Regions from separate parts of the Paenibacillus anseongensis genome, predicted to be linked through region 1. Evidence: riboswitches for the same ligand, from Rfam matches in the RefSeq annotation. Region 1 holds a riboswitch; each other region holds the start of a gene.
The links. Region 1 has a riboswitch for cyclic di-GMP ahead of GON05_RS24400 (hypothetical protein). Riboswitches for the same ligand answer to the same signal wherever they lie in the genome.

Region 1 (10,979 bases):
ATTAGTACCTTTGTCCCGTACGGGTTTCAAGCAACCAGCTTTGCGCCATCCTATGGTTTAGCTGAAGGCACTCTTTACGTCTCTGGCTATAAGCAGGAACAGACATATACAGCATTATGGGTGGATGTCAATCAACTGGAGATGGATCAAGTTGTACTTGTTGCTGAAAATTCTCAGAATGCTCGGGCAGTTGTGGCATGCGGCCTTGTAGTTCCCGAACAACGTACCGTTATCGTCAACCATAAGGATGGCTTATTATGCAACGAAGGGACGGTTGGAGAAATTTGGGTGAGCGGGCCTAGTGTTGCTAAAGGCTATTGGGCGAATGAGGAGGCAACGCAGCGATCCTTTCATGGCGAGTTGGTTCATTTCCCAGGTGAACAATTCCTGCGTACAGGAGATTTAGGTTTTATTCAAGACAATGAACTTTATATTACAGGTAGAATCAAAGATGTTTTGATTGTCAATGGACGCAATTTATATCCGCAGGATATCGAGTTGTCCGTGCAAAATTGTCATCCAGCCGTACGCAAAGAGTATCTTGCTGCTTTTCAACGGCAATGTCCGGATGGTAGTGAAGAAATCGTCGTTGTTGCAGAACTCAACCGCGAATACAGGAGTCGCAGCAAGGAACAAGAGGATGTTGGCGGGAAAAGCGCGCAGTTACAAAGCGAAGTGTTAGCGGCAGCCCAGAGAATCTTATGGGAGCAATGTGAGATTCACCTGAACGATCTTATTTTGATACGGACAGGGACGATTCCCAAAACATCCAGCGGCAAAATTCAACGTGCTTTGACGAAAAAATGGTATGAAACAGGCGAACTCCAACGAAGTTGACTAGCCGAATCGGAGGAATACAGGGATGATGTCAATTGAAGTGATGCATTGGCTAAGAAATGAAATTGCGAAACTGGTTGACCGAAAGCTGGAGGAAATTGATATTCATAAACCTTTCAGCTCTTACGGTCTTGATTCATCCAAGACGATGATTCTCTCAGGTGAGTTAAGTGCAGTGCTAAATATACCTGTATCTCCAACCATTTTTTGGGACTTTCCGAGTTTATACGAGTTGTCTCAATATTTGGAGGGAAATACAGAAGCACAGAAACTCAATCTGGAACCTGCCGCTTCGCTAGAAAAACCAGATCGACGTGAACCAATTGCGATTGTTGGCATTGGCTGCCGCTTTCCTAACGCATCTGGCAGCGCGGAGTTTTGGGAGCTTCTGCTCCAGGGCGGAGATGCAGTCAGCCAATACCCGGATTACCGTGAGCAACTGGGTGAAATGAAAGTGGAAAGGCAAGGAGGCTATCTCGATCAGATTGATGGCTTTGACTATCCCTTCTTTCATGTATCATACCGGGAAGCGATCCGTATGGATCCGCAGCAACGTTTGCTATTGGAGGTGGCCTGGGATGCGCTGATGGATGCTGGAATTTCTCCGGATTCATGGGCCAACACGAAAAGCGGTGTTTTTATTGGAATTTCCAATAGTGACTACGGAAGGCGGGAACTTGAGACTTCGGAGGACTTGCATATTCATTCGGTCGTTGGTAGTGCCCTATGTATAGCGGCAAATCGATTATCTTATTTTCTAGGCCTTCAAGGACCAAGCATGGCGATTGATACAGCCTGTTCCTCATCATTAGTTGCTGTGCATCAAGCTTGCTGCAGCATATGGACAGGGGAAAGCCAACAGGCCATTGCCGGCGGTGTGAATGTTATTCTTTCCAATACGGTCACATCAAGCCTAAGTAAGGCAGGTATGCTTGCAGCAAATGATCGCTGTAAAACCTTTGATACACTGGCAGATGGATACGTGCGGGGAGAAGGATGCGGAATCATAGTGCTTAAACCGTTATCCAAAGCTCTTGGGGATGGCGATGAAGTGTATGCAGTTATTCCGGGAAGTGCTGTCAATCAAGACGGCCGAAGTAACGGGATTACAGCGCCAAATCAAGCCTCGCAGGAGATGTTGCTCGAGCTGGCATATGAGAATGCAGGTATTCGGCCTCATCAAATTGGCTACATTGAAGCACATGGAACAGGTACTTATCTAGGTGATCCCATTGAAGTTAAAGCACTGGGAAAAGTGCTTTCTCAAGACAAAGTTATTGACGATATTGTTTATCTAGGTTCAGTGAAGAGCAACATAGGACACTTGGAGTCAGCGGCAGGGATAGCTGGACTCATTAAATGTGCCTTGATCATGAAGCACGGAATCGTTCCGGCAAACTTGCATTTTCAGGAATGGAATCCTGAGATTCCGCAGGAGAGCTTTCCATTTGTGGTACCTACACAAAGTGTGAAATTGCGATCCGGGAACGATGTTTATGCTGGCGTTAGCTCTTTCGGGTTTGGCGGGACCAATGCGCACATTGTGCTTGGGAGGCCAACTCATCGATTGCCAGGGGAATCGGAAAGTTCTCCGTTTCTATTCGCACTGTCTGCTTCGCGGAGAGATGGTTTATCGGTTTTGGCTCAACAATATGTGGATCGGCTGAAGCACACGAGTCAAACTGATCTTCATGCAATTTGTTCCACTTTGCTGAAGGGCAGGAAACATCATGAACATAGACTTGCTATTGCAGCAACGTCCAAGGAGACATTGCTGGAAGCGTTGGAAGAGTATACGAGTGCAATAGACAGCAATCTTCCGTATAAAGGCTATGGTCATGTGCTATCTAAACTACCCGGGGTGGTGTACTACTTTCCTGAGCACGACACGAGGAATGGCAATGTAAGCGAGGAAATGACGAATGGCGATGTGATTTATCAACAATCTTATTTTGTAGTGAGTCAATTATTTCTTCAAATGGCTTCAGAGTCGGTGCATGGTCTCGGTGAATGGCGGACTTTCGCGAAACAATTTGCACATGCTGAGATGTTGCGAAGTTGGGGAGTACGGCCGCTCAGTTGCCTTGGTGAAGGAGTTGGCGAGTTAACCGCTATGGTCGTTGAAGGACAATTGTCGTTACCGGTAGCCATTGAACGGCTAGTCCGAGGGAATTATAACAGTACAATGAGAGCCGAGACGAAAATTGCACGTGGGGACGTTGTGTTATGCTTATCATCTGCACCCGTCTGGTTCCCGCGAAAAGATGAATCCATGCTGATTTGCAACTGCAGCGATGAGCTCGGGAAGCTTCAATTACAAGGTCAATTGTTTATGAAAGGTCTTATAGTACCTGAGTGGTCAGACCGAAAGAAACAATCTCATATGCTTCCTGGATACCCGTGGAATCATCATTCGTGCTGGAAGCCTTTGGGTAAAAATGAGTCGGAGTCGAACGGCATCACTTGTTTTTGTTAATTGGGGGAGAAGCATTGAAAAAAGTGGATATAGTCGTGATTGGCGGTGGGCAAGCTGGTCTATCGACAGGTTATTATTTAAGTGCTGAGCAGCGGGAGTTCGTTGTATTGGATCAAAGTGATAAAGTGGGATATTCGTGGAGCAGCAGATATGACTCTTTAACGTTATTTACCCCTCGTATGTATAGCAGCTTGCCCGGGTTACCACTAGAGGGAGATCCATGGGGCTATCCAACTAAGGATGAGATGGCCGCTTATTTAAAGCAGTATCAAGAGAAGTTCGCCATTCCGATTCAACTAGAAACAGAGGTAACAAAACTAACCTATCAATTGGGGAGTTTCCTCGTAACGACCAATAAAGGTACATGGTTAGCCAAACAAATCGTTGTGGCAGCAGGTCCCTTTCAAACTCCATTTATTCCTCAGATTGCACACTCACTAAGTTCAGAAGTGTTTCAAGTACACACCAAAGATTACAATAATCCTGGCATGCTGCCGCAACAGGGAGAAGTACTTGTGATCGGTGGGGGAAATTCCGGTGCGCAAATAGCGCTTGAAATCGCTCAGAAGAGGACCGTTTACCTGTCTGTGGGGCATGACATCCAATACTTACCCTACCGTTTTCTCGGTAGAAGCTTATTTTGGTGGTATGAGAGGGTTGGGCTTCTGCGAAAGAGTCCAGAGTCATGGGTGGGCCGAAGATTTGTTAAAAAGAAAGATCCGCTATACGGTTTTGAACTAAGGAACGCCATCAGTAATGGAAGAGTTAAGTTATTGGCAAGAACGACTGATATGAGCGATAAACTGATTTTTTTTGCTGACGGCTCCTCTCTTGTAGCGGGAACGATTATATGGGCTACCGGGTTTCGGTCTGATTATCCTTGGCTTCAAATTCCTGAAATTTTTAATGATAAGCAAATGATCATTCATGAGCGGGGAACTACGTCAATTCCCGGGTTATATTTTGTAGGTCTGCCTTGGCAGTCTTCTCGAGGATCATCCTTAATCGGCTGGGTACACCGAGATGCTAAATATATCAGTCACATGATTTCACAATATGGGGATCACTATGCAATTGAAGATTATGGCTACGAGGATTTGTCGTCACACGGCAGTTGATAGTTGGCAGCTGTTTCATTCACATCTTGATGAAGCAAGAAGGACGAAAATTGAAAATTGTTTGCAAAAAAATCAACAGCAAAGAATGATCGTTGGAGACATTTTACTTCAATATGTGCTGCGTCATGAGCTGCACAGGGAAGAGAATAGAAGGCCTAGTGTCTTATACAGCCCATTAGGTAAGCCATCATTAAGAGACTGGCCAGATCTTGCTTTTAATATTTCTCATTCCGGGGAGTGGGTAGCGATTGTTTTTGCTTCCTGTGAAGTAGGAATTGATGTTGAAAAGCAAGACTCCCGTATATTCAAGTTGGAGGCTTGTATACTCTCTCCTTCAGAACAGAGGGAATATCGTGCTATTTCTTCTCGGGAAGCGTTCCTTTGCGAGCGTTGGGCGATGAAAGAAAGCTTCGTCAAATTGATAGGCGTTGGCCTCGGTTATCCTTTTGCGAAGGTATCATTTCATGAATTCTCGGCCAGTGAAGCCGTAACTTTCTATGAGTATAAATGCTATTTTTGCAAAACCTATCTATTGGAAACGCTGAGCGGCAATAAACCGTATCATGTCGCGGTTTGCAGTGAGACCTATAACTTTCCTGATGAGTTGACGATTCTTCCTTTTGACAACTTAATACGATGGGCACGTGGTGCCACAAAACATGGTTAAAACTGGGCCCCCGCTCGATTTCGGGGAGTCCTTTTTTTATTCGACAAAAAAATATAATTAAGGACACGAACTACCGTTTTTCGTGTATAATGGGTTCTTGATCTCATTTCTTAACCTTTGGTAAATTAGCAGCGAGAGGAGTTCTGACAGATGAATCGATTACGTGGTTTTCTTGGTTCGTATCATCCGATTGTACATACGTTAATTTTGGGAACGGTCATGGCCAGAGCGGCGTCTTCCATGAGTCTGCCTTTTCTGGCGATTTACTTGGCTAAACATACGTCGATGAGCGCGGTAATGATTGGGGTCGTAATTGGAATGGGAGCCTTGGCAGGAACAGTCGGAGGTTTTATCGGGGGCAACTTATCGGACCGATTCGGCCGACGCATCATCATGCTCGCTGCACTTTTTGGATGGGCGGTTGTGTTTGTAGGTTTCAGTATCGTGAAATTACCAGTATTGTTTATGATGCTGAACATGCTTAATGGCTTATGCCGCTCCTTTTACGAACCGGTCTCGCAAGCTTTGATGGCGGATTTGACCGAGCCGGCCAAGCGACTCAGTGTGTTTTCAATGAGATACATGGCCATCAATGTTGGTGTTGCTGTAGGACCTTTATTGGGTGCATTTTTTGCAACGATGGATGGGGCACTGCCGTTTCTATTGACTGGAATCGTATATTTTATCTACGCGGTTACACTCTACGTTCTCCTTATCGTTTTTGGTATTAAGCAAATAGAAGGGGAGAAAAAACAACCTGTTACGTTTGTCTCCGCATTGTGGGTCATTCAACGTGATGTCACGTTTCGCTATTATATTCTTGGCGGAATTATAGGGGCTATCGGCTACTCGCAAGTCATGGTGACACTATCGCAATATTTGGAGCAGAATTTCACTGAAGGTGTGAAAATGTTTGCTGTCCTCATGAGTGTCAATGCCATTGTGGTTATTGCGATGCAAATACCGCTTACGCGTATTTCTGATAAATACTCGCCGCTTGTAGCGATTATTATTGGCAATTTGATGTTTGCGTTAGGCGATATCGGCTTTGCATTTTCGCATTCGTTAGTTCCCATGATTATTTCCATGGCGATTTTTACACTTGGCGAAATATTAAATTACCCCGCGGCCAATATGCTGATTGATAAACTGGCGCCGGAACATATGCGCGGTACTTATTTTGGAGCACAAACGTTAACCAACGTAGGTCATTTTATGGGACCTTGGGTTGGTGGCTTTCTGCTCGTAGCGTATGGAGGCACTACACTGTATCTGGTCATCGCCTTTGTGACCCTTGCGGGATCTCTCTTTTACTGGAAGGGCGCCAATAATCTACAAGCACTGCCCAAAAATAGGTCGAAAAAAGAAGTTTTTTGATAGATATTGCAAAATTAGTTCTTGCGAACTATACGATTTCAAAACAACATCCCTTATTCTTGAGAGTGTAGTTATTTCTTGTAAAAGAATTCACAACACATCTCGACAATGGCAAAACTGACGAAAGTCAGTGACGCAAAGCTAAAGGGGCTACCTTGTTCATAAACGGACTCGTTGCCAGCCAGCTGCCGAACGATTGGGTATTCAACTTAGATCCCCTCCGATCGGTACACTATGGTGGGGTTTTTCTCTGTCATAACTTTCATAGACTATGGATAAAAGGAGGACCAAGCAGCATGCAGTCTGATTTACATGAAGAGCAAAAAGTAACATCACTTTGCGGCAATCATGTTGCCCGTTTGGTGCCATCCTCGGATGGACCGAAGCTAATGATTAATTTAGAAGAGTACGCACTTAATGAGACGTGTTGGGATGTTGAAATGTTTCAGGGGAGAAGCAACAGCATTTTAATTTTCTACTGGAAAGGCGAAGTTAAGCTTTCTGTGAAAATGCCCCCGATGCCGCAAATTGAAGCATTTATGACTAGACTCTACCAAATTTTGACGTCCAAATTAAGAACGGTTCAGCCCATCTAGGCGAACTGTTTTTTTTTTTATCCCAAAAGCTCTACTGACAAAATGATTGTCACAAATCGACAGGTGCTGATATAATGATACACATAATCATACATAGTTCTTAAGTACTAACTTCGTAGGGGGATTTGCGTTATGCGATTAATTACGCGTTCGGATTTTGACGGTTTAGTATGCGCAATGCTTTTCAAAAAGCTAAACATGGTCGATGACATGAAATTCGTTCATCCCAAAGATATGCAGGATGGTCTGATCGAGGTTACCGAGAACGATATTTTGGCGAATGTGCCTTATGTTGCGGGTTGTGGATTATGGTTTGACCATCACTCCAGTGAACTTGAACGGATGGGCGAGAAGGTAGCGTTCAAAGGGGAAACCCGTATTGCACCAAGCGCAGCACGTGTCGTTTATGATTATTACGGAGGGCAAGAAACCTTCGGTGATATTGACGATATTATGCAAGGCGTAGATAAAGCGGATGCGGCTCAGTTCAGTAAAGAAGATATTTTGAACCCAAAGGGCTGGGATTTATTGTCCTTCATCATGGATGCCCGTACAGGTTTAGGACGTTATCGGGACTACCGAATTAGTAATTATCAGCTAATGGAAGAGCTAGTGGATCACTGCGCGGTGATGACGGTCGATCAAATTATGGAGCTTCCTGACGTTAAGGAGCGGGTAGAACGGTATTATGAATTAGACGCTCTATACCGTGAAATGCTTGCAAAACATACGTATACAGAAGGAAACGTGATCATTACGGATCTTCGGGACGTGGAAACCATCTATCCTGGCAACCGTTTCATGGTGTACGCGCTTTATCCGGAGCAGAATGTATCCATTTGGATCGTGGACGGACGTAATAAACAAAATTGTGTATTTGCCTGCGGGCACAGCATTGTGAATCGCACTTCGCAAACGAACATCGGGACTTTGATGCTCCAAAATGGCGGAGGCGGTCACCACGCAGCAGGCACGTGTCAGGTAGAATATGCGCAAGCAGAGAATATTTTGAAGAAAATTGTTGAAACGATGAGATTAGACGGATAAAATAAGAAACGAGCCGCAGGATGGGGAATTCCCGGATTGCGGTTTATTTACGGAGTGGGGAGGCGTGTTAGTGAAAATCGATCGCATTCATCATGTGGCCATAATTAGCTCGAATTACGAACAGTCGAAGCATTTCTATGTTGATTTACTAGGAATGACGATCGTAAATGAGTTGTACCGGGCAGACCGTGATTCCTACAAACTGGATTTGCGCATAGGAGAAACAGAGCAGCAGATTGAATTGTTTTCGTTCCCTAATCCTCCCTTAAGAGTGGATAAGCCGGAAGCGCGAGGACTTCGACACTTGGCTTTTGTCGTTGGAAATATGGACGAAAGCGTCAAAGAACTAGAGAGCAAGGGAATTGCGGTTGAACCGGTACGAATTGATCCCATAACAGGTGATCGGTATACGTTTTTTGCAGACCCAGATGGACTCCCGTTAGAGTTGGTGGAACATGCCGAACGATGATGTATCAAACAATGAACAAAAAGCAAAATTAGGCTTTGCTATAGGATGCATGTGGAGTATCGTGCTTTCTATTCCGCTTTGGGCCATAATCATTTGGCTTTTGATGAAAAAATAAATCCCTCAAACGCTCGACTGAACAGGGTCGGATTAGCGGTTGGGGGATTTTTTTGTTGGTTCACACGATAAAACATTGGGTAAATAAACGAAATATAAGATTACTCGTCTAATAGAAGAGAACGAAAGTAGATGGAGGGATTCTCCAATGAACAGATTAATTGTATCCAGTTTTTTGCTTGTTATTTTAACTTCCTGTAGTGATACTCCAGCTAAAGATATTGTAGATAGTGCTCCAATTAAAAGTGCAGGGACTGAAAGTACCGTTCTAATCGATAAAAGTACGAATAGCAAGAGTATCGATGTCGAGTCAGAATCAATAGATACCAAAGTTTATAGTGATTATTTATCAAATCAACCGGAACGTCAGTTTTCCAAAGTTATTAGAGATAACCCCATTGATAAGGATTACGCAAAAGAAAATAATGAATTTCAAAACTCAACGGACTTTAATACTTCCAATTGGGTTGAGTTAGAAGCAAAATATACCAGGATCTGGGATCAAGAATTAAATAACATTTATGAAAAACTTCTAACCAAGTTAAATGCAGAGGACAAAGAATCCTTAATCAAAGCACAAAGAGGCTGGGTACAGTATCAAACAAATGAAATAGAGTTTTCAGAACACTTCATTAATTTGTCAGATGAGAAAGGACCTTTGTTAGGTACTCAGGGTTATGTAGATACACAAATTGCTACTAAAAATAGAATAAAAACCCGGACAATACAACTATATGAGTATTATTATTTGATTGATGAAAAAATTGAATTTACTTATAAATCGAAAGTATAAAAAGCAGCTCCAATGGTTGGTTCATATTTTCAGGCTACAGTATCCAAATCAGACAACAAAATTGAACTCTTATACTCATGTGGCATTAATGTATTAACCCTATAATAAAACTTAGTATATAAACCTTATTTATCCCAACTGTATGAGGTCCCATTTTTGGAGAGGAGGATGCGCTTGGAAGGAATTTTATTGAACGGCCTTTATGTATTCTTAGTTCTACTTATTTGCTACATAATCTTTATCTTGCCGACACAATGGCTAAAAATTGAGCGGATAAGATATCCTCTTAATCTAAATGTGAGAATTCTGCAAATTAGTGACATGCATGTTGAAAGATTAAGAATTCGCCCAGCGAAAATAGCCGCTATTATTCATGATGAAAAACCGGATTATATATTTATTACGGGTGATTTTACCAAATATCGAAAAATGCTTCCTAAATTAGAAGAATACCTAAGAGCAATGGCGATTTGTAACGTGCCCATTTTTTGTGTTCTTGGAAACCATGATTATCAGCAGAAAAATGTCAAAGATCTTGTCAAGCTTTTAAGAAAATATGGGCTTCGTTTGTTAAGGAATGAGTCGTTGCATTTAGAACAATTTGAACTAATTGGCATTGATGATTTCGATTCTGATAAAAGTGACATTAAGGCTGCTTTTCGAGCTGTTGATGATCGCAGAACGAAACTCATTATTACCCACGATCCTAACATCGTGCTACACTTGAATAAAGAATTCGATTATTTAATGGCTGGGCATCTTCACGGTAAACAATTTAATATTCCATTTTTCTTTCATATCAAAAACGCAGGTAAGCTGCCTAGAATGGGGATTTACAAGGGATTACATAAACAGCAATATGGGGCTTACTACATATCTAAAGGAATTGGGCAAACTGGTGTCAATGCGAGATTGTTTGTTAGAAGCGAAGTGACCATGCATTACTTATAAAAAGACAGAGGTAGCTGAGATGTAAGGAACTCAGCTACCTCTGTTTCATTTCGTGCATTGCTATTGCGAAGTAAGCTGAGCTAACGGACACCAGCGCCGTTATTGCGCTGAAATTCATATGGTTTCGCGCCTAACGGACACGAGAGCTCTTATTTGCCCATTTCGCGGCCTAATTGCCTCCAAAGTAGCCGAATAGCAGCGTTGGTGTCCGTTAGAAATCTAAATCGGCGATTTCAGGCCGAATAAAGGCTCCTGTGTCCGTTAGCGTAAGCGCTGGCTTGGCGACCCGCTCTAGACAGTGCCGAGCGTTGACGAGACCAGTAAAAGTCATCTAAAAATAATGGCAGTTAAGACGAGATGTAAAGCCTCAGCTGCCATTTATAATGTTATCTAAGTTCCTACCTCCGTGGAGGAAAAGGCCATAGATACTTGTACATTTTGTTTTGCTATATTACAGGTTATTATTCGTATGTTAAAATATGGATATAATATTGTTGGGAATTCTCACGATATGGGAGGGGACTATTTGGGTGA
Region 2 (10,979 bases), on a different contig from region 1:
CCAGAACTGTTGGCGCTTGGGGCTGCGATAGGAAGTGCTGCTTTCCGGAGCAGCTCCAGAGCAACAGGATGATCAGGTATACGAATGCCTACCGTCTTAAGACCGGCAGTCACCAACGGCGAAATGCCGCCTGTTTTCACAGGCAGCACGATGGTAAGAGGCCCAGGCCAGAAAGCTTCCATAAGCCTACGATGATCAGGCGTGACACTATCAGGTTCAATGAGAGCTGAGAGCTGCCCCGCATCCGCTATGTGGACGATCAATGGATTATCCGACGGCCGTCCTTTTGCTGAGAAAATACGCTCTACCGCAGAGGTATTCGTAGCATCAGCACCAAGCCCGTATACCGTTTCTGTAGGGAAAGCTACGGTATCCCCGTCCCGCAAAAGCGCTGCGGCATCTGATAATTCTTCCCCCCTGCTACCTACCGTATCCGGGTCTACTTTCCAGTACTTTGTCACGATCTATCATCCTTACTTCCAAAATGAATTCAAGTTAACTAAACCATGATACGATTTTTTTAGTCATTTCCCAGATGAAAAACTTCACTTTAGGCTGCGAGTCTTCAGTCGCATCAGCAAGGACAGGCTGCGCTTGCGCTTCCATACTTGCTTTCTGCTTAACCGTTGGCTGGGCTGCTTTACTGTCTTTTGCTGCAGGTGCAGGTGTAGACGAAGTTTTCAATTTGTCTTGGCCTTCTGTTTTCGCTACAACAGCGGCGGTTGCCACCGCTTCTCCTGAAACAGAATCTACAAAGCAAAGCGGTGGAAACAACACGCACCACCAATTCTGACCTTCCCCGCTGCCAATCGTTACACGAAGCGCCTCATAGTCACCCGCAGGGTAAACTTCATTTCCATACATTTTTGTAGGAAAAGGGACTTTGCCAAGTTCAACCGTATGAGTATAACTGTAGCCACGAGCTTCAATCATTTGTCCAACAAGTTCATCGAACTCCGGCAAATGAGCCAATACTACCGCTCTTGCTTCATCCAAGGAATGCGGGCCAACAACCCAACCCTGCATACGCTCAATAATCGCATCGCGAATTTCGCGTTTCAGTGCTTGATCCTGCGCCGAATCCGAGTTTGCTAGAATACGCAGGCGAATAGATTCTTCCGGTATAGTAGGCGAAATTACCGCCGCATTCGTACGATTGGATTCCCAACTAGTTATCATAACAATAAGTGCAAAAGCCACGAATAATAAGTGCTTGAATGAATGGCGATCCGTTCTTTTTACCATGAGGAAAAGCCCCTTTCCCTTCGCTTCTACTAGCCAGTATAGGCAAAAAGAGGAGAGGCTAAACCTAGCAATCTATTTAAATTTGGTAGATTTGATAGAGTTGGGATTCAGTTAACTGCCAATTAACAAAATCCCTGTCAGGTCCTATCTTTAGCGGAACCAGAGAACGCTATTTCGGGAAAAATGGGCTGTTCCTTCTCTGAACCGAACTACAGGGTCTTATTTAATCCCCATAGAGCGTCAATCGAGCGAAACTGGCAAAATAGCGAACTGTAGTTCCTGTACCAGGTGGAAAATACAATTTTAAAGGAGAATAGCGGACCATTGTTCCCTTCCCCATGATCAAGATTAACGCCACTACTGGATAAAAAAACAAGCCCCTACTGTTCCCGCGGCCGGATCGCGATCACGTGGCGATCAATCCCTTGGAGATCCGGCACGAACCGGATCTCCTCCCAATCCGCGGCGGCGCGCAGCATCGCCGCCACTGCCTCCGCCTGCCCGATGCCGACCTCGAACCCGACTACGGTCGGGATTCGCGGCAGCAGCGGCAGCTGCGCAACCATCCGGCGGTACAGGTCGAGTCCCTCGACACCGCCGAACAAAGCCGTGTGCGGCTCGAACAGCCGCACCTCCGGCATCAGCGCCGGGAGCTCGCCATCAGGGATATACGGTGGGTTAGACACCAGTATATCCGGAGCGATCCGGCGCTCAATATAAGGCTCGAGGAGGTCGCCCTCGAGCCACTCCACCCGCGCAGCCACGCCGTGGCGCTGCGCGTTCGAGCGGGCCATCTCCAGCGCTGCCGCGGAGATGTCGCTGGCCGCCACGCGCCAGTCTGGGCGCGCGTGAGCTACCGTCACCGGGATGATGCCGCTCCCGGTGCCCACATCCGCAAGCAGCGGAGCGCCTTGCGGGAACAGACGCGAGCCCTCGCGGAGCAAAGCCTCCACGAGCAGCTCCGTCTCCGGCCGTGGAATCAACACCGCCGGGCTAACGGCAAACGTAAGGCCGTAGAAATCCTGCTCGCCGATTACATACTGTACCGGCTCACCCGCGGCCTTCCTCTCTACCAGCTGGCGCCAAGCGCTCTCCAGCTCGGCAGGAAACTGTTCCTGGAAACGGAACAGCAGCTCAGTCCGGCTGCAGCCCAAAAGATGCTGCAGCAAAAGCTCCACACAGGAAGCCGCCTCCGCTACGCCCAGCTTCCCTAAAAAAGAAGAAGCCTCTACATAGGCTTCTCTAATCGTCTTCGAGGCAGTCGGCATCACATTGCCTGCTCCCCATTATCCAAAGCATCCGACTGCGCGGCAATCGTTAGCGCCGACACGATTTCTCCCATGTCGCCGTTAAGCACTGTATCTAGTCGGTGAAGCGTCAAACCAATCCGGTGATCCGTAATCCGGCTTTGCGGGAAGTTATACGTGCGAATGCGCTCCGAACGGTCACCTGTACCGACTTTGCTTTTACGCTCGCCTGAGTATTTCGCTTCCTCTTCCTCACGAATCTTATCGGAAATTCGTGCACGCAGTACGCGAAGCGCTTGCTCCTTATTGGAGTTTTGCGATTTGCCATCCTGACATGTTGCCACAATGCCCGTAGGCACGTGCGTCACGCGAACCGCTGATTTCGTCGTATTAACGGACTGGCCGCCCGCTCCGCTCGAACAGAATGTATCTACGCGAATATCCGCGTCATTAATAACAATCTCAACTTCTTCCGCTTCAGGCATAACAACAACCGTCGAAGTGGAAGTATGAATACGTCCACCTGATTCTGTTACTGGAATACGCTGCACACGGTGCGCCCCGCTCTCAAACTTCAGCTTACTAAAAGCGCCTTTTCCTGTGATCATGAAAATAATCTCTTTGAATCCGCCCAAATCGTTCACGGAAGCATCGAGAATTTCCGTTCTCCATCCTTGCGCGTCCGCATAGCGGGTATACATACGATAAAGATCGCCTGCGAATAACGCAGCTTCATCGCCGCCTGCTGCTCCACGAATTTCAACGATGACGTTCTTGTCGTCATTCGGGTCTTTTGGCATCATGAGGATTCTGAGTTGTTCTTCCAGGTTAGCCGATTGCTCGCTAAGCTCTTCGATCTCCATTTTCACCATTTCACGCATTTCATCATCCAGCTTCTCGTTCTGCATCGCTTTCGCGTCTGCCAGCTGCTCGCTCACGCTCTTATATTCATTATAAGCATCGTAAGCTTCCTGAAGATCGGATTGTTCCTTCGAATACTCTCTAAGCTTCTTCGTGTCACTCGTCACATCCGGGTCACACAGCAGCTCACTTAATTTATCATAGCGGTCCACAATGGACTGAAGTCGATCCAACATAACGGATCACTCCTTTCTTTATTTTTTATTCATTAAACATTAAATCTGAAATGCATAACGTCGCCGTCATTCACTACGTACTCTTTACCTTCCAGACGCACTTGCCCTTTTTCCTTCGCGCCGTTCATGGAACCCGCCGTTACCAAATCCGTATAAGACACAACCTCGGCGCGAATAAATCCACGCTCGAAATCAGTATGAATTACGCCAGCCGCTTGAGGAGCTTTCGTTCCTTTGCGGATCGTCCAAGCTCTTACTTCCTGCACCCCAGCTGTAAAATACGTATACAAGCCAAGTTTGCGATAAGCTGCTTTAATCAATCTATTCAAGCCGGACTCTTGAAGTCCCAACTCTTCGAGGAACATTGCTTTTTCTTCATCTTCTAGCTCAGCAATCTCGGATTCCACCTTCGCGCTGATCGAAACAACTTCGTTGTTTTCTTTCGTAGCGTATTCCTGAACGATTTTAACAAATGGATTCTCATCCGCAGTTGATACTTCGTCTTCGCTCACATTGGCCGCATAAAGAACCGGCTTCATGGTCAACAAGTGAAGGTCGCGAACAAGCAGCTTCTCATCGTCGCTCAAATCGATGCTACGCGCTGGCAGATCGTTATAAAGAGCTTCCTTGATGCGTTCCAAACACTCAACCTCAGCAACAACTTTCTTGTCGCCGCCTTTCAGGTTTTTGCGGGAACGCTCGATTTTTTTCTCAACCGACTCAATGTCAGCCAAAATCAATTCGAGATTAATCGTCTCGATATCGCCAATCGGATCAACTTTACCGGAGACGTGGGTAATATTATCATCCTCAAAACAACGGACAACATGCACAATGGCATCCACTTCACGAATGTGTGCCAAAAATTTATTTCCAAGCCCTTCGCCTTTGCTCGCGCCCTTCACCAAACCCGCAATATCAACGAATTCGAAGGCTGTCGGAACAATGCTCTTAGGGACAATCATCTCTACCAGCTTGTGCAATCTCTCGTCCGGTACTTCAACTACCCCAACATTCGGATCTATCGTACAGAACGGATAGTTTGCAGATTCTGCCCCCGCCTGTGTAATTGCATTAAACAATGTCGATTTTCCTACGTTCGGTAGACCGACGATACCTGCTTTCAAAGCCATCGTAGTTACAACTCCTTAATTTTCGAAAATCATCCTTCTTATTATATAGTACTTGGAACGCAAAAAAAAGCCTGTAGGCTACTGATTAGCCGCAGACTTTTTTTCCAGTGCTTTTTTTGTTTCATTTTCCCGCTTCTGGACGAAGTACGTTTCAATCTGATTTTTTAAAATAAATCCGCGCAGCGCGTTCGTTTTCTCATCCGGGATGCTGACAAAACTAGCACCATAATAGTAGCCGTCATTTGTTTTTTCTTGCCGAACAATTTCCATTGTACAAGGCACCAAAAAGCCCAAAATTAACTCCACTTCCAGTTGAGAGTTCTTTTGAATAACTTTTTCAAGCATAGCATTTTCACTGATCGTAAATCCTAAACCATTAATAGATAGATTTTTGATAGAGAATCGAATCGGTGTATCAAAATGATGTTTGAGCTTCTTGTTTCTATCCTGGAGCGCGAAAAGAAGCCCTTCATTCTTCACATCTACGCGAGGGAACTCCCGCTTTTCCGTGAACTTCCTGCGATTTTCAGGAGGATTCAGAACTATCAACGAACCCTGCTCCTTGGCCACAACCACCGTATCCATAACAAACAGCCCGGATTTCGTATACACTGTCATTTTACACTTATCTCCCAGTGCAAAAACATGGTACTCCGGCAGCTCCACTTCAATAATGTCACCTAGTGCATAGGTCAACACGCCAGTGGCTACGAAATCTTCCTTGCTCAGCATCGCTTTGCTGTCAATCATTACATCAGCGTCGTACCCTTCCTTGCTGCCGTAAAACTTAGCAGATTTTTGTTTGCTGTTGCTAACCACTTTGTTGATCACCCCTCCCCGCGTTCCATATAAAAAAATAGACTGCCCCTGCTTTGGGGACAGCCTATTACCTCAATCTGAAAAAGCATCGATTTTCGGTAACCAGGCTGTCGTAGTTCCATAGGAACCGTAGACCCTCGGCTTTGCGTCCTTACCTTTCGGTAAGTTTGCCATTATCGAACCTGCAAATGATTTGTCATGCTTTGTCGTACAATATCGTGATTTATGGTCTAAAAGACCTACGTTATCTTTCATTATACGGATGGATTTCCCTATTATCAACTAATTCTCTTGCATACATCTGGTATTTGTTGTATGAATGTTAGAAGAATTAAATATCCACAACTTTTTGAGTTATACACATTGTTATCCACAGGTTGTTAACAACGAATGCTTGTTCGATCCTTTGTTCACATGTGGATAAGATTATTTTTAGTGAGGTGTCCCCCTGTGGATGAATATAGTGAACATATCCCCTGGATGAAAGCGGCCATAGAGGAAGCGCGTAAAGCCGAAGCCATTCGAGAGGTGCCGATTGGTGCCGTTGTTGTCTATCAAGGGGAAATTATCGGCCGCGGCTACAATCTTCGCGAAACGACGCTGGATCCGCTCGCTCACGCTGAGATGATCGCTATTAAGCAGGCCAGCGAGCATCTGCAAGCGTGGCGCTTGCTTGACTGCAAGCTCTACGTTACGCTGGAGCCTTGCCCGATGTGTGCAGGCGCGATTGTTCAAGCGCGCGTTCCGCAGGTGATCTACGGCACAACCGATCCCAAGGCCGGCTGCGCGGGAACGTTGATGAACTTGCTGCAGGAGGACCGGTTCAATCACCGGGTCGATGTGATCAGCGGCGTGCTGCAAGAGGAGTGCGCGACGATGCTGACGCAGTTTTTCCGCAAGCTGCGCGGGAAGGAATAGCGCGTTGGCCCTGGCTTTAGCTTTTTGGCTTTTGGCTTTTGGCTTTTGGCTTTGGACTTTGCCGTTGGGGTTGGCCGCTAGGCTGAGTGCGAGCTAGTTTCGCAAGCGGTCGCCTCGCATTGATACGCGAAAGGGAACTAAGATCCCTTATTCGCCGGATCTTAAGTACTTCCACGAGGAAGAGGGAACTGAGATCCGCTATTTTAGCACTTCTAGCCGAAATCTTGGCTAATTAGGCGAAATAAAGCCCTGTAGTTCCGTCTGAACCTTTGAAGTGTGCGGTTTTACTCAAATAGCGCCTTGTAGTTCCCCATCGCACGATGCAGTTAGCGAATTTCAACTACAAGTTAAATCTTGCCACTCAAAGGTTGCGCCATATAAGGCTTCGTGCTATCATAATCTTTGCCAAGCGCCCGTAGCTCAGCAGGATAGAGCAACAGTTTCCTAAACTGTAGGCCGGATGTTCGAATCATCTCGGGCGCGTATACAACATAACGCCAGTTAACGGTATAAGCCGTTAGCTGGCGTTTTTTTCAATCCACAGGACAGTTAAATTCTTTTAAAGCTTTTTTCATATTTTCTTTTAGTTTATCTACATATCCAGTAAGATCACCAGAATGATTGCTAAGATTTGCGTTGTATTGATTGACTTCATTGTTTATCTGCTCTGTGTAAAGAACAGCGATCTCGTGACATCTTGGACCTGTGATTGCCGAATTTGACACGGGCAGCGGTGTAGGCGTTGGTTGAGGTTTATTCGGAACAGATACATCCGTTGTATTATCTACACGCTGAGAGTTCCAAGTCTTCATAAAATGGTATTCTGCTAGGTTGTCCTTACTGCTCTTACTATACTCCTCAGCATTTGATCGTTTGACGGTAACAAAGTTTGTAACCGAGTTATTATGAATAATGCTTACTATCATTGAATCTACAGGTGAATTAACCAAAAAATCGGAGAGCGCAATGGTATGATCTTTATCTGCGCTACTATCATTTGACATTTCTAAATCTACTTTTAAATAAGCGCCATACTCATTATAGATAAGCTGGACATTTTTACCCTGATATTCTTTGGCTTTCTCATTTAATGACGGAATAGTAGCTGCAAAATCTTTCATTGCGTTATCTTCTTTTACTTGAGGAAATGCAAGATCAACGGTGTACTTCTCAGCATCCCATGTTACCGATGCCCCGGCTTGTTTCAACAGGTACAACGGCACAACGGTTCTGCCATCTTGTATCGTAGCAGGCACATCCTCGGCTTGAAGCTCTTTCCCCCCAAATAAAACCTTCACGATTGGAGCCCCCTTGTAGTCCCCATGAAGGCCCGCTGCATGAACGACACCAGCCAAACAGAAAAACGATAGCATAAACACCATTACTTTCTTTTTTTTCATAAAAACTTTCTCCCCCACCCAAATAAGCTTGTTAATTGCCACCTGTAACATTTCTAATATTTCTAGAAAATTCCTGCAAAAATTCAACTTTTTCTACCTATCCACATGTTAATAGACTTCCTGCCCGCTAAGAAAAAAAATCAGCGTTATCAACATCAGCACAAGTACGAGGTTTTTGAAACGTTATTAACAACGAAAAAGAGGGAGGTTATCCCCAATTGGGTAGGTAAGGGCACCAAAAAGTAGTACTTAGGAAAAAGCATGCACTGTGTTGTACTTTTTACAACAAAAAGACGGAGGATCGGCCTCAAATTGCAGTTTCGTTGTACTTTGTGCAACACTTCGGAGAGGGAGGGACGGTATTAACCCCATACAGGCCAAAATGAGTGTAGATCATGCAATGAAGATGACGATTCCAGGTTAAAACCGCCTTCAGTATTGTATAAAGTACAACATAGGGCGGGGCGGCATCTCTGCGCAAAAAAAAGAGCCCACCGCATCAAAAAGCGGCAGGCCCTCCCTACTTCATCCGGTCCCGATACTGTCCCGGCGTCATATTTTCATATTTTCGAAAAAGACGTATAAAATACGATGGCTGATACCCGATCTGCTCCGCAATCTCGTTGACCTTTAAATCAGACTCGACCAGCAGCTTCTTGGCTTTATCCATCCGCAGGGTGATCAAATAGTCGATGAAATTCACGCCATTGATTTGCTTGAATGCTTTACTTAGCGCATAGGTCGTTGTATTAAAAGCATCCGCACATTCCTCTAAGGAGATGTCACTGCTCATAAAACGCTCCTGAATCCGATCCGTAACGCGCTCCACCAGACGCTTCATGTGGATGTCCTGGTATTCATTCAGCCCTTCAATATAAGGTGAGATCACCTTCGTCTGGAAAAAGCGGACCATCTGCTCAGGCTCCCGAAGCTGATTCAACTGTTCGTACAAGTTGTAGCCCTCGAAGAAATGATGCGGATTAAAGCCGGACTCCAGCATAGTATGCAGCATACTGCCCAGAACCTGCATGGCTCCTTCCTGGAGGATCTTCTCTTTGCTCGACTGGCGCACAAGCTCATGAACGAAGCTCTCGATCAAGCTCAGCGACTGCTCGCTTTGGCCCATTCGAATGGCTTGCATCAGCTCTTTCTCCAAGGCAAATGGATAATGCACATCGTCGTTGGTGCTCGGCAGCATCTCTTCCAAATCAAGCACTTGATGATCAGCTTTCAAATCCCGATAGCGGATAGAGCTGCGCAAAAATACTAAAAGCTGCGGCAGATCCTGCACGTTCGCGGTTAAACGGCCCATGCACACGGTGGTCTGCATTTTAAGAAGGGAGCTAATGGTTTGTGCCAAATCATTCGCTAACAGATACAGCTCATCCTTGGCCTGCTGTTTCGTCCGATCCATGGGATAAGAGAGCAGAATACCTACGGTCATATCCTGGAAGTTCATAATCTCCGCATTTGGGGTTTGCGTATTTACGATCTCTTGCGCGATATTCGCTGCCGCGAAGGTTGCCAGTTGTTCCTCATTTTCCAGGAACCGGCCATCTTCTTTGGCAAATCCGCTAATCTTCACCAGCAGCAGAACGAACCACTGGGACTCCGTCTGCCAGTCGAAGCTCTCCATCCGCCCTCTTAGCTCTGTCTCGCTTAGGGAGTAAAAGTGTCCTTGGACCAACTGCAGGAGGAACGCCGACCTTAGGGCAGGATAGGCCTTATCTAGCTTGGATTCCAGCACTCTGCTCTCCTGACTTAAATGCCGCCACTCCTGCTCAATGAAGGCAAGCTCATCCCCTTGGCTCTCCTGTGTGGGCTTATAATCCTTAATCACATTCACGAGCCGCATAATCGGTTGATATATTCGCTTGGAGGCCACCCACGAAAGCAGCACAGCCAAGAGAAGCCCTATTCCCCCTATACTGAGCATACTTCTAGACATAAACTCCACAGGGGCCGTCAATTGCGATAAGGAAGTTGCCGTTACGAACTTCCACAATGTTCCGGAACGGGAGAACTGGCCGAAAGCAACGGAATAGGACTGCCCGTTCCGGTCCAGGATGTAAGAGCCTATTTCTTCCGACCGTCCGATGACACTTTCTCTGACCGCAGCTTCTAATTGGGCATGTTCTTCATTTCCATTGCTTGGAGAGACGATTATATGCCCATCCTTGCTCATAAGAAACGCGGCGCCATTGGGGTCTGTAGCCATTTCTTCAACCATCTCTACCAACTTATCGCGATTCAAATACAGAATAAGGGCCCCGTACGGCTCTCCTACACTTGGCAGCTTCTCGATTAGCGCAATGGAAGTGGACTCAGGCTTCCCGTTTCCCTTAGGCAAGGATTCCCACCAGAACACCCCTCGCTCTTGCTTCATTAACGTGTGGAAAATATCCCGCTCCAGCTCATTACGGATCGGAACAATCCCCTCGCTATCCGAAATAATGACGGGATCTTCTCGGTCCAAATATAGCTGCGCCTGGTCAATTAAAGGGTACGCTCCCTTCATGAGACCCAGGAAACGATATAGATTTTGCGTTGTGTTGTATTCATCCTTGAGATTCATATCCGCAATTCTGGCATCCATCCTGCTATCCAGAGACCACTGCGTAGCGGCCAGCTCGAGCTGAGCCAGGTTATCATTCATACGATCCATCGTTTTCTTCAACAGAGTATCATGGTTGCGCATAATCTCTTTCTCAATATGAGCGCGTCCCGTAATATACGAAGTGTACCCGATGATGGCTGTAGGCAAGCTGGTAATGCACAACACCAAGATCAAGCTTCTGCGATAAAAATTCCCCCTGCCGGAACGTTGTGTCCACCAATACCAGCTCTGCCTCCATCGACTCCACATCATCTGTCCCTCTTTCATCCAATGCCGAAATCCCCCGCGACTGCCGCAATTTTTTGGCGTCGGGGGGGCGGTATTTATTTATTTCGCGCTATTGCGTTTTTGATAAGCAGCGTTCATTTCTTCTGTGATTTTGACCATATCCGGATCTGTCTTCAACTTAGCTACATAGCTGTCCCATGCGCTGAGCGATTCTTTCCCCATAATGACCTTCGTCTTCATGTCTTGAATTTTCTTTCTTAGCTCCGTACCGACCT
Region 3 (10,979 bases), on a different contig from region 1:
TGCGGCACTTGGGTGCTCACCGACGGAGCGAAGGCGCAGACCGAATGGTGTTTTGAACAGCACATAATACGTAACAGCAACGAGAATTAGAGCAATATAGGTTGTCGGATAAGCAGTAAAGAAAGCATATCCGATATAAGGAATTTTCGACAAAAGCGGAAACTCCCATTTTGAAAATACATCATTTAACGTTTCCGTTTGACCAGCGCCATTGAATAACACTTTAACCAGGAACAGCGTGACGCCTGCAGCCAAGAAGTTAATCACGACACCGCTGATAACTTGATTCGCTTTAAAGGTAATGGTCGCTACGGCATGGATGAGCGCGAAGATCAGAGCAAAGAGCATGGCCGTCAGCAAGCCAATCCACGGGGACCAAACGCCCATGTTCGCCTCTTCCGCATAGTAAGCGCCAACCGCGGATGCGAAGGCTCCGGAGACCATAAGCCCTTCAATTCCGATATTCACCACGCCGGAGCGCTCCGAGAAAATACCGCCAAGAGCACCGAAAATCAGCGCTGTCGAGTATACGAGCGTTGTGTTAATAAGTTCACTGAATTTCGTGAAAAACGCGTTAAGCATTGTGAGCAGGTCCATGTTACGACGCCCTCTCTTTCTTGCGTTTGCTATAGAACGGGATGAGCACCCATTTGACGATGCCTTGTGTGGCTACGAAGAATATCACCGAGCCGATAACGATGCGGATAATTTCCGGCGGCACGTCGGCCCCGAAGCTCATTCCCGCCGAGCCGTAGGATAATCCGCCGAACAGCGCGGCCCCTAGGACAATCCCAAGCGGATTGTTAGCGCCCAGCAAGGATACTGCAATCCCATCAAAGCCGTAACCAGGCGAAGCTGCCGCAACGACTTGATAATGAAACACACCGAGAATTTCAAATACGCCGCCAAGGCCGGCAAAAATACCCGAGATAAACATCGCTTTAACAATGTTGCGATTCACGTTCATGCCCGCATACTTCGCAGCATCAATATTATGGCCTACGGCACGCAGTTCATAGCCTTGTCTTGTTTTCCAAAGAATGATATAGAAGACGATGGCCGCGAGGATCGCAATCACGGTGCCCCAGTGAATCCTGGCATGGTTCATTAGTTCCGATAACCAAGTAATGCTAAGCGAAGCCGAGTCCTGAATCATATAAGAACGCTGCTGCTTCGGCTCCAATAAAAATGTATTCACGATATAGTTCGACAGGAATAACGCGATCCAATTGAGCATGATCGTTGTGATAACCTCGTTAACTCCACGTTTTGCTTTCAGGTAACCCGCGATAGCTCCCCAGAGTCCGCCAACAAGCGCTCCGACGATAACGGCCAACGGCGCATGAATAATCCATGGAAGGCCTGTCACTTTCACACCGATAAAAGTAGCCCCCGTCATTCCCATGACGAACTGCCCCTCAGCTCCGATGTTGAATAGGCCTGTCCGGAATGCAAAGGCAACGGATAACCCCGTCAAAATCAAAGGCGTAATCGCACGAATCGATTCCCCGATGTCATACGAATTTCCGAAAACACGGGCGAATAATGCTCCGTAGGCAGCAATCGGATTATAGCCGCCTGCCAGCATGACAAGCGCTCCGAATAACAGCCCGAGCACAATCGCCACGATGGGATTCACCGCAGATTCACTTGTAAAAATACGAGCAACCTTATTCATGAGCCGCTCCTTTCCCTGTGCGCTTACTGCCAGCCATCAGAAGTCCGATCTCTTGATCGTTCGTCTCTTGTGGCAGCACTTCTCCCACAATCTGTCCTTCGTAGATAACGGCAATACGGTCCGATACGTTCATAATTTCATCCAACTCAAAAGAAATCAACAAAACTGCTTTGCCCTTGTTGCGCTGCTCGATCAGTTGACGATGCACGAATTCAATCGCTCCTACGTCCAATCCGCGCGTAGGTTGAGCAGCAATGAGCAGGTTCGGATTCTTGTGTATTTCCCTGGCAATAATTGCTTTCTGTTGGTTTCCTCCCGACAAAGAGCGAGCCTTATTGTAAATGCTTGGCGTCCTTACGTCGAACTGCTTGATCAGCGCTTCCGCATGGCGGTCGATCGCCTCGTAGTTGAGGAAGCCCGCTTTGTTATAGGCAGGATGGAAATAAGTTTCCAACACCATGTTCTCACTCATGGAGAAATCAAGCACGAGTCCATGCTTATGCCTGTCCTCCGGAATATGCGACAAGCCTGCCTCCGAGATCTCTCTCGGCGTATGGTTCGTAATGTCGCTTCCTGTTAGCAGGACCTGCCCGCTATCAATAGATCGCAGACCTGTTAGCGCCTCGATCAATTCACTTTGGCCATTGCCGTCTACACCCGCAATACCCAGAATTTCTCCGGCTCTCACTTCGATATTAAGTTCTTTCAATGCAGCCAGTCCCTGTTGATTCCGAACAACCAGGTTCTTAACCTGGAGAACAGGTTCCCCAAGCTTCACATCTTTTTTATCCACTTTAAAGGAGACATCGCGCCCGACCATTTTCTCAGCCAAAATTTGCGGATTCGCGTCTTTGCTTGCAATGGAATCGATCACTTTCCCGCGGCGAATGATGGTTACGGTATCAGCAATCTCCATGATTTCTTTCAGCTTATGTGTAATGAGAATGATGGATTTGCCCTCTTTCACAAGATTGCGCATGATGACCATCAATTCACTAATTTCTTGCGGCGTCAGTACAGCTGTTGGTTCGTCAAAAATGAGAATATCGGCGCCGCGATACAGCGTTTTCAATATTTCTACGCGCTGCTGCATGCCGACGGAAATATCTTCAATTCTTGCTTTCGGATCAACGCGAAGCCCATATTGTTCAGATAGCTTGCGCACCTTCTCTTGCGCTGTTCTAATATCGACATTGAGCCCTTTTTTCGGCTCCATGCCCAGGATAATGTTCTCCGTTACGGTAAACGGCTGTACAAGCTTAAAATGCTGATGCACCATCCCGATGCCCAGCTCAATCGCCCGATTCGGACTATCAATGGAAACCTCGTTGCCCTGCACTTTTATAAAACCCTCGTCCGGTTGATACAACCCGAACAAAATATTCATCAATGTGGATTTACCCGCACCATTTTCGCCCAGCAAGGCATGGATTTCACCCTTCATCAGCTTCAAGCTGATCGCATCATTCGCCACGATGCCCGGAAACCTCTTCGTAATGTTGTTAAGCTCAACAACAGGGACTATTTCACTCATCAGATCACCCTAAGGATCAATTTTTTTTAAAACCCTCAAAACTAAGAACAAGGCTAGTTATTGTAACTAGCCTTGTTTGAACAAAAGAAACCTATCGTTCGTAACCGCTATGCTTATTATACCCGTATTATGGAGTTTCTGGGACTTTAATTTCGCCGCTGATGATTTTTGCTTTGTACTCGTCAACTTTTTTCAAGATATCCGGAGTTACGTTTTTCTTGGAAGTTTCCGGAAGGCCTACACCGTCATCTTTCAGACCAAGTGTAACGTTTTTGCCACCTTGGAATTTGTTGTCGATAACGTCTTTGGAAACACGAGCAACCGCGTTGTCAACACGCTTCAACATGGAAGTCAGTGTCACTTCATCGCCGAACTCGAGGGATTGGTCTTTATCTACACCGATAACCCAAACTTTTTTACCGTTTTTCACACGGTCTTTTGCTTCGTTGAATACACCGTTACCTGTGGAACCAGCTGCGTGGAAAATGATGTCTGCGCCATCGTTGTAGATGGTTGCTGCCGCTGCTTTACCAAGGTCAGGCTTATCGAACGCGCCTGTATAGTTGATTTGAATTTTCGCATTCGGATTAACTGCTTTCACGCCGGCTACGAAACCAGCCTCAAAGCGTTTGATAACCGGGATGTCGATACCGCCAACGAAACCGATTTTGTTGGATTTTGTCGTAAGACCTGCAACCACACCTACAAGGTAAGAACCTTCTTGCTCGGAGAATGTTACGGATTCTACGTTTGGAGCTTCTACAACGTTATCAATGATCGCTAGTTTTGCATTCGGGTTTTGAGTTGCAACCGTTTTAAGCGCGTCACCCATCAAGAAGCCAATACCCCAAGTCAGGTTATAGCCGTCTTTTACGAATTGGTTCAAGTTCGGCGTGTAGTCTGCATCGCTTTTACTCTCTAGGTTCTTAACGTTTGCGCCAGTTGATTTTTTCAATTGTTGCAAACCTTCCCATGCGCTTTGGTTAAAAGATTTATCATTTACGCCGCCAATGTCTGTGACCATGCCGATTTTGAAATCTTTACCGCTGTTGTTGCTTGGTGCTGCGGATGCTGCGCTACTTGCAGCTGGTGAAGCGGAAGCGGCCGGTTTAGTTTCTTCTTTTTTAGCACCGCAACCTGTCAAAGCAACTGCGGACACAGTGACAGCCATTAACGCTGTTGTGAATACTTTTTTCATCATCTTTACCCCCAAAAATAAATTTAAAATTGTACCTTAAATCCCACATTCTAGGTTGACCAGAATCAGTTAAAATATGTATGTCTGATCATAGACCGAGTGTATCACTTTGGTACTTCAGTGAAAAGCAATCCTACGGCAAATGATCATAATTCGTGATGTTAACCAAGTTGACATGGTCTTTTTGTATAGCCCCACAATATAGGTTTTAAGCCCCAATTATTTATTATACTACCGCCGGTCAATAAAATCTAGATGACCAATTTTAATTTTTTTTGGTCATCAATGTGAGGAATTGTCCCGAGGATAGTGGACTGCTGAACAGTTTTCCTTGCACCTCCGTACATTGCAGAAATTTCAGGTATTCGAATTGCTCTTCCGTTTCGACACCTTTCGCGATTAACTTCAATCCTAATCGGTGGGCCATCCGAACGATAGCAGCTGCAAGCAGTTGATTCTCGTCATCATCGACTAGGTCTCTGATCAGCGTGCTGTCCAGTTTCACACTATCCAGCGGCATACCTTCCATCCCGCTTCGCGTAAATAGGCCCGTACACAAGTCATCCATGGCAATGCGTACGCCAAGCTTTTTCAGCATCGTCAGCTTCTTGCTTGCTTCCTGCACGTTGGAAGACGTGATGCTTTCCGTAAGGTCCAACTCGACCAGGCAAGGATCGATACCCGTTTCTTGCAGCACATCCGCTATATGTGCAATAAAATGATCATCTTTAAACTGTGAAGATTTAATGGTGAACGTCATTCTGATCGGCTCTTGGCCAGCATTCTGCCAGTCTCTCATCTGCCGGCATGCGGCCTGAAACGCCCACTTGCCAATAGGGACCATGAATCCCAGTTCATCGGCAGCCTTCCGCCAATCCATGAGCTTGCTCAGCTGCTTAGACCCCTTCTCCCAGTGGAGGCTGACCTCTGTGCCGATAAGCTTACGGTCTGCGATTTCATATTGCGGCTGATACCGTAATTCGAACTGTTCCTGCTCCAGAGCCAAGCGCAGCTCATTCTCCATGTGAGCTTTGCTCTTCACCATCGTATCAATATCTGAGGCATAAAATTGGAAGCGGTTATTCTCATGGTTTTTGGCCTCGTACATCGCTTCATCCGCACGCTGAAGAAGCTGTTCGGGCTTAGTTCCATCGAGCGGATATAGCGCAATCCCCATACTAGCGGTTATCGTAACGGTTTTTCCATCCAGGATAAAAGGTTCATCCAGCACATTTTGAATGCGTATAGCTACGGCTCTGACGTCTTCCGGCTTGGTAAAAGATTCAAGCAAAATAATAAACTCGTCGCCGCCCTGCCGATACACCGTATCCGAACCACGCAGACAGCCCAGCAATCTCTCCGCAGCCAAACGAATGAGCTGATCGCCAGAGGCATGGCCGTAAGAGTCATTAATCTCTTTGAATCTGTCCATATCGAGAAATACAACTGCCGCAAGCTGGTCATAACGCTGAGCATGAAGAAGCACACGCTTTAAGCGGTCCTCGAACAACCGTCGATTCGGCAAGCCTGTTAATGTATCATGGTAGGCCAAGTAAGCCAGCTGCTTACTCTTCTCCTCCTGTTCGATACTGTTAAGCCGCAAGTGACGGATGCGAATGGCAAAAAAGAAGCAAATGAGTGCTTGAATGAGAACGAACAAGATCATCTTCGGGGTAAATGTAAAAGAAGCAGCAGCAAGTAGATTAGCCGTCAGCAGAAAGAAACCAAGGATGCCCACATAGCGCAGCTCCTGATCTTTCATCTGTTGAATCCACTTTATAAAAAGGCTTCTCATTCGGGGGGAACCTCCATTCCGGTCATCAAAAAAGGCTATTCCATTTGGAATAGCCGTAGGCATACCTGTATCGGTAAACTGCTCCTCTCGGCAGCCCAGCCGTCATCGTTGCGGCGGCAACCTTAGACCCGGAGCTTTGCGTCCTTACCTTTCGGCAAGTTTGCCTTTTACAATATTCAGGTAAACAAAGAAAAAGCAGGACTATTTAACTATATCATAATTTTTTCTACTCTGGCTATTATTAGTTAAATTAGCAAATTAAAAAGTTTAGGATCTTTATTGATCTCGATGTAATCATAGTCCTTGCGGGACAAACGCTCAATAAGGCCCTCATAATCATCTTTATTCTTCAACTCGATGCCGACTAGTGCTGGAGCATCATCCCGATTATTCTTTTTCGTATACTCAAACCGGGTAATATCATCTGTCGGCCCCAAAACTTCCTCCAGAAATTCACGCAAAGCGCCTGCACGCTGAGGGAAATTGAGGATGAAATAGTGTTTCAAGCCCTCGTACACGAGCGATCTTTCTTTGATTTGCTGCATCCGGTCTATGTCATTATTACCACCACTGATGATGCAAACCACGTTTTTGCCGCGAATTTGATCCCGGTAAGCATCAAGCGCCGCAACAGGCAGAGCCCCTGCAGGCTCGATTACGATGGCATTGTTGTTGTAGAGTTCTAGAATCGTCGTGCATTCCTTACCTGAAGGAATAACAACGATATCATCGAGCTTTTCTTTACAAATATCAAAGGTTAACTCGCCTACCTGCTTCACGGCTGCGCCGTCTACAAATTTCTCAATCGTAGACAAGGTCACGACTTTTCCCTGCTTGAGCGACTCCTGCATACTTGCAGCGCCCTCTGGCTCAACGCCAATAATCTTGGTACGAGGAGAAACGCTGTCCACATAAGTCGCCACACCGGCTACAAGACCGCCGCCTCCGATGGTTGCAAAGATAAAGTCAGGCGTATCGGACATCTGATTCATGATTTCCAGACCGACAGTCCCTTGTCCCGCGATCGTGCGAATATCATCGAAGGGGTGAATAAACACCTTGTTCTCTTTGGCGCAGTAGGCTTTGGCGTGATTGGAGGAATCATCGAAAGAATCCCCTGTCAGAATTACTTCTACAAAAGAGCCGCCAAATAATTTCACCTGCGAAATTTTTTGCCTTGGCGTCGTCGTTGGCATGAAAATTTTCCCTTCAATCCCTAACTGCTTACAAGAGTAAGCAACGCCTTGCGCGTGATTGCCGGCGCTTGCGCACACGACTCCCGCTTCGCGTTCTTCCGGCGTCAAGCTTTGGATCACATTGTACGCTCCGCGAATTTTAAAAGAACGAACGACCTGCATATCTTCACGTTTCAAATAAACGTTACATTCATACAAGGTAGAGAGCAGCTCATTGCGTTGCAGAGGCGATGGTTCGATCACCTTGCTGAGCACATGATTGGCCCTAATAATTTCTTCCAAACCTACTTTTCCGGAAACAACCATTTTCTCTTACTTCCTTTCTCTCCAATATGCGTAATAAATTTTAAAGATTATTGTAGCATACTGAGGAGCGCCTGTAAGAAAATATTATTGGAACATTTTATGAATGCTGATGTTTCACTCCAAAATATGGTGGGTATTAACTAGCAAGATACTTATAAGGGAGTGATTGCTATGTCAACACCACCACGAAATATTGAGATTGAAGAACGCCATGTGGAGAAAAAATCGGATTCCAGCTTAGTAGCCTCCACCTTCATCAAGTATGCTGCTTACATTATTATCATCTTCGGAGTTCTATATTTCTTAGTGCACTATGTATTTCCAAAGTTTTAGAACATGAATAAGCGCGTGAAGAAAGGGCTATCTTGCGGGTCTATGACCTGTAAGATAGCCTTTTTTTCAGTGTACACGTTAATGGCCACGCGAATCTCGCGCTATTGGGGAACTGGGGTGACACGAGATTCACATGCCTTTCATCCGGCTTCGCACTACTCACGCCGACTCCATACCCGCTTCCTAGTAGTAGTAATGCGGTTGATCTTGAAGCTCCGCCCGTTTCTGCAAAAAGCGGTAAAATGCGCTTGCCGCTTGGGCTTTTGACACTTCTTGCTGCGGCGCAAACTTGCCATCGTTAAGGGACATAATGTTAAGCCCCACTACAATCGCAGTGGTACCTACTTGCTTAACTTCAGCGGCATCCGCGAATTGGCTGTTGAACACGCCGTCGAATTTCGCCAAGTTTTTGTACCCAAGTGCCTTAACGATCAATTGTGCCATCTCTTCGCGACTTAGCGTAGCCTCTGGGTTGAAATCAGCGCCAACGTCCAGCAAACCGCGGTCAACCGCATTTTCGACATAGGCAAAATAAGGGGAAGCGTTGCTCACATCCGCAAAGGAAGCTTTGCGGTCCGCTCCGTAGTAGATGCCGCCGTTCCCGCCATTCATCGCGATAACCAGCATTTTGACCAGCTCGCCCCGCTTAATCAATTGATCAGGATTAACCTTGCCATCCTGCACATCAAGCGCTTGATAGTCCAGCATCAGCTGAAGCTCGTTCTTAGCCCAGTGATTGTCAATGTCACTGACATTCACTTTATCCAGGGACGTAACCTCACCTGTTTGGCTGTTTCTCCATTTTCCAGTTTGCGCGTCAAGCAGGAAGGGTTCCCGGTTGAGCTTTGGAATAAGCGTGTAGACAAGCTTAGCTTCAAATTTCTCATTTGCGTTGGTGACTGCTGCAGTTGGAGGAATTTCTCCCGCAGCGATCATCAGGTTGTATTTCTCGATAGGTATTACGCCATTGGATCCGCCATATTCGAGCACATAGTTCAGTTTAATGTCGAACTGGGAAAGCCACAGCTCCTTCGCCTTGTCGAGCGCCAGAATCTCCGGCTTTTGCTTCGGATAAGGCATGTCGCTGAGCCCGAATTGATAGTTCATGATTTGGCCTGTCACGCGATCGATGCTGATTGTTACACCCTCACCACCTGCACTAACACCATCAATGACGCGATTAAAGCGAATATCCCAATTCCGCATATGCTTCAGCTGCTCTTCCGAGTAATCCTTGCGGATGGCTGGCTGAGCACCAACTGGTCGGTGTAAGAAGGAATCTGCGCTTTCACGAAATCTACGCTTTTAGCAACAGCATCCTCCAAGGAAACTTTACCTTCGATGTCTTTATTGTTATCAGGGCTGTATGGCACATAGCTGTTAAAATTGGTGATTTCTCCGGTTTTGCTATTTACATTTGCCCAGACTCCGCTTCCAGCTATCTTGCCAGTCGGGTCCTTCTCAGAAACGGTGTTCCAGCTTAAGTTCCAATTCGAGTTGGTTTCCCCGGTTTCAGGGTTCGTCCCTTCATTGTAGGTAGCCTCTTGGAGCTTGTAGTCCGAGGAAAGATTGAACACCGTGATGACTTTCTTCACGGCTTCCTCCTTCGTCAGGTTCAAAGCAGCCGATGGACGTTCAGCCAGCGGTTTGTCCGTTAAAGGCTTGGAATCCTCCGTATGCGGAACCGGGTTCCATACTTCTCCGGTTAGCGCATTCAGCGAAAACGCTCCCATCATGTAAGAAATAATCGGTAATTTCTTGCCTTTAGTACCATATGGAATCTGATAGAGCAGCGAGAGATCTGCTTTATCGTGGAATAATTGAGCAGCTTTTTCTTTCGTAATAGGCCCGGTATTCGCTTGGAAAGTGACGTCATCAGACCAATTGTAATTATAATTCGTTACTTGACCATCGCCATTCACACCGACCGAAATACCATTCGCAGAAAAAGGAACACCGTCAACCGAACGATCGAAGCGGATGTTGTACTGATAATTCCCGTTTAACGGTGTACGGAACGCTTTCTCTTCCGAATCGTCGTAAAGCAGCTCTTTCTGCTTGTCTGGATTCACTTTAGCAATAAAGGCGGAAGCGACATCTTTGGCTGCAGCGAAGTCAACCTTCGGCGGATACGCCGGTTTATGATCCGGATCACTGTCATTCATTGAATAAGCCGTCAGCGTTCCATCCAGGCCATTAATCGATACGTTCAAATAACCGTAGGTCTGATCTTTTACTTTTTTCACATAATTAATGTTCCACGTAGGAGTATTTCTGCCATTCATGCCATAGTAAGCATTTAAGCTAATCGATTGGAAGGTGAAGCCTTCAGGCAGCGTGATATACGCTTTGGCCCGCTCTATCGCTTGTTCTTTCGTAATTTTGGCATCTAACATCTTGTTGTCGACGACGCCAGGATAGGCAGGCACTGCAATTGTCTTGCTGTCTACACTCACTTCATTGGCCCAAACGGCCGGAGCAGCCGTGAGCAGCAAACTTGAAGCTAGTACCAACGTTCCTGCTTGTTTGACTAATTTCAAAGTCCTCTTCCTCCTTTGGGAAATAAAAATTGCCATAATAACCCTTGACGCTGAAGAGAAGGAAAAAGTTGCTTTAAACATACAAAAATTTAAAAATAAAAAACACATCTTCAAGCCCCCTTCAAAGAGGCATGAACATGTGCTGATGTTTTAATTGCCGTTAGGCAGCTTGCTCGTTTTGGCGTTTTCTTGGCTAAGGGTGTGCATGAGATCTTTCATTTCACCTTGCGTCAAATCGCGCCATTTGCCTACCTTTAAGCTCCCCAGATGAATATGCATAATCCGAACGCGCTGCAGGCGCACCACCCGATAACCGAACGCTTCGCACATACGACGAATTTGCCGATTAAGCCCCTGAGTCAGGATGATGCGAAAAACACGATCGCCCACCGGATAAAT

Region 2: linked by a shared signal. The riboswitch ahead of GON05_RS07825 (PilZ domain-containing protein) and the one ahead of GON05_RS24400 (hypothetical protein) in region 1 are both predicted to bind cyclic di-GMP.
Region 3: linked by a shared signal. The riboswitch ahead of GON05_RS06090 (putative bifunctional diguanylate cyclase/phosphodiesterase) and the one ahead of GON05_RS24400 (hypothetical protein) in region 1 are both predicted to bind cyclic di-GMP.

What each region holds. Positions count from the first base shown of each region.
Region 1 covers NZ_WSEM01000020.1:139,823-150,801, reverse strand. The annotation lists gene GON05_RS24425 (fatty acyl-AMP ligase) at 1-837, shown strand, start outside; gene GON05_RS24420 (beta-ketoacyl synthase N-terminal-like domain-containing protein) at 863-3,313, shown strand; gene GON05_RS24415 (flavin-containing monooxygenase) at 3,337-4,431, shown strand; gene GON05_RS24410 (4'-phosphopantetheinyl transferase family protein) at 4,382-5,098, shown strand; gene GON05_RS24405 (MDR family MFS transporter) at 5,249-6,475, shown strand; cyclic di-GMP riboswitch class I at 6,576-6,668, shown strand; gene GON05_RS24400 (hypothetical protein) at 6,772-7,071, shown strand; gene GON05_RS24395 (exopolyphosphatase) at 7,204-8,118, shown strand; gene gloA2 (SMU1112c/YaeR family gloxylase I-like metalloprotein) at 8,189-8,587, shown strand; gene GON05_RS24385 (lysozyme inhibitor LprI family protein) at 8,850-9,494, shown strand; gene GON05_RS24380 (metallophosphoesterase) at 9,669-10,445, shown strand; gene GON05_RS24375 (hypothetical protein) at 10,972-10,979, shown strand, end outside.
Region 2 covers NZ_WSEM01000007.1:163,803-174,781, forward strand. The annotation lists gene GON05_RS07800 (L-threonylcarbamoyladenylate synthase) at 1-461, opposite strand, end outside; gene spoIIR (stage II sporulation protein R) at 496-1,245, opposite strand; gene prmC (peptide chain release factor N(5)-glutamine methyltransferase) at 1,626-2,513, opposite strand; gene prfA (peptide chain release factor 1) at 2,513-3,589, opposite strand; gene ychF (redox-regulated ATPase YchF) at 3,622-4,722, opposite strand; gene GON05_RS07825 (PilZ domain-containing protein) at 4,801-5,553, opposite strand; cyclic di-GMP riboswitch class I at 5,636-5,723, opposite strand; gene tadA (tRNA adenosine(34) deaminase TadA) at 5,956-6,459, shown strand; tRNA gene GON05_RS07835 (tRNA-Arg) at 6,869-6,942, shown strand; gene GON05_RS07840 (stalk domain-containing protein) at 6,993-7,910, opposite strand; gene GON05_RS07845 (helix-turn-helix domain-containing protein) at 8,380-10,725, opposite strand; gene GON05_RS07850 (extracellular solute-binding protein) at 10,804-10,979, opposite strand, start outside.
Region 3 covers NZ_WSEM01000006.1:75,462-86,440, forward strand. The annotation lists gene GON05_RS06070 (ABC transporter permease) at 1-597, opposite strand, end outside; gene GON05_RS06075 (ABC transporter permease) at 599-1,678, opposite strand; gene GON05_RS06080 (ABC transporter ATP-binding protein) at 1,671-3,212, opposite strand; gene GON05_RS06085 (BMP family lipoprotein) at 3,340-4,410, opposite strand; gene GON05_RS06090 (putative bifunctional diguanylate cyclase/phosphodiesterase) at 4,676-6,205, opposite strand; cyclic di-GMP riboswitch class I at 6,292-6,380, opposite strand; gene ilvA (threonine ammonia-lyase IlvA) at 6,451-7,707, opposite strand; gene GON05_RS38790 (hypothetical protein) at 7,879-8,040, shown strand; gene GON05_RS06100 (S-layer homology domain-containing protein) at 8,224-9,246, opposite strand; gene GON05_RS06105 (YcdB/YcdC domain-containing protein) at 9,252-10,580, opposite strand; gene rluF (23S rRNA pseudouridine(2604) synthase RluF) at 10,731-10,979, opposite strand, start outside.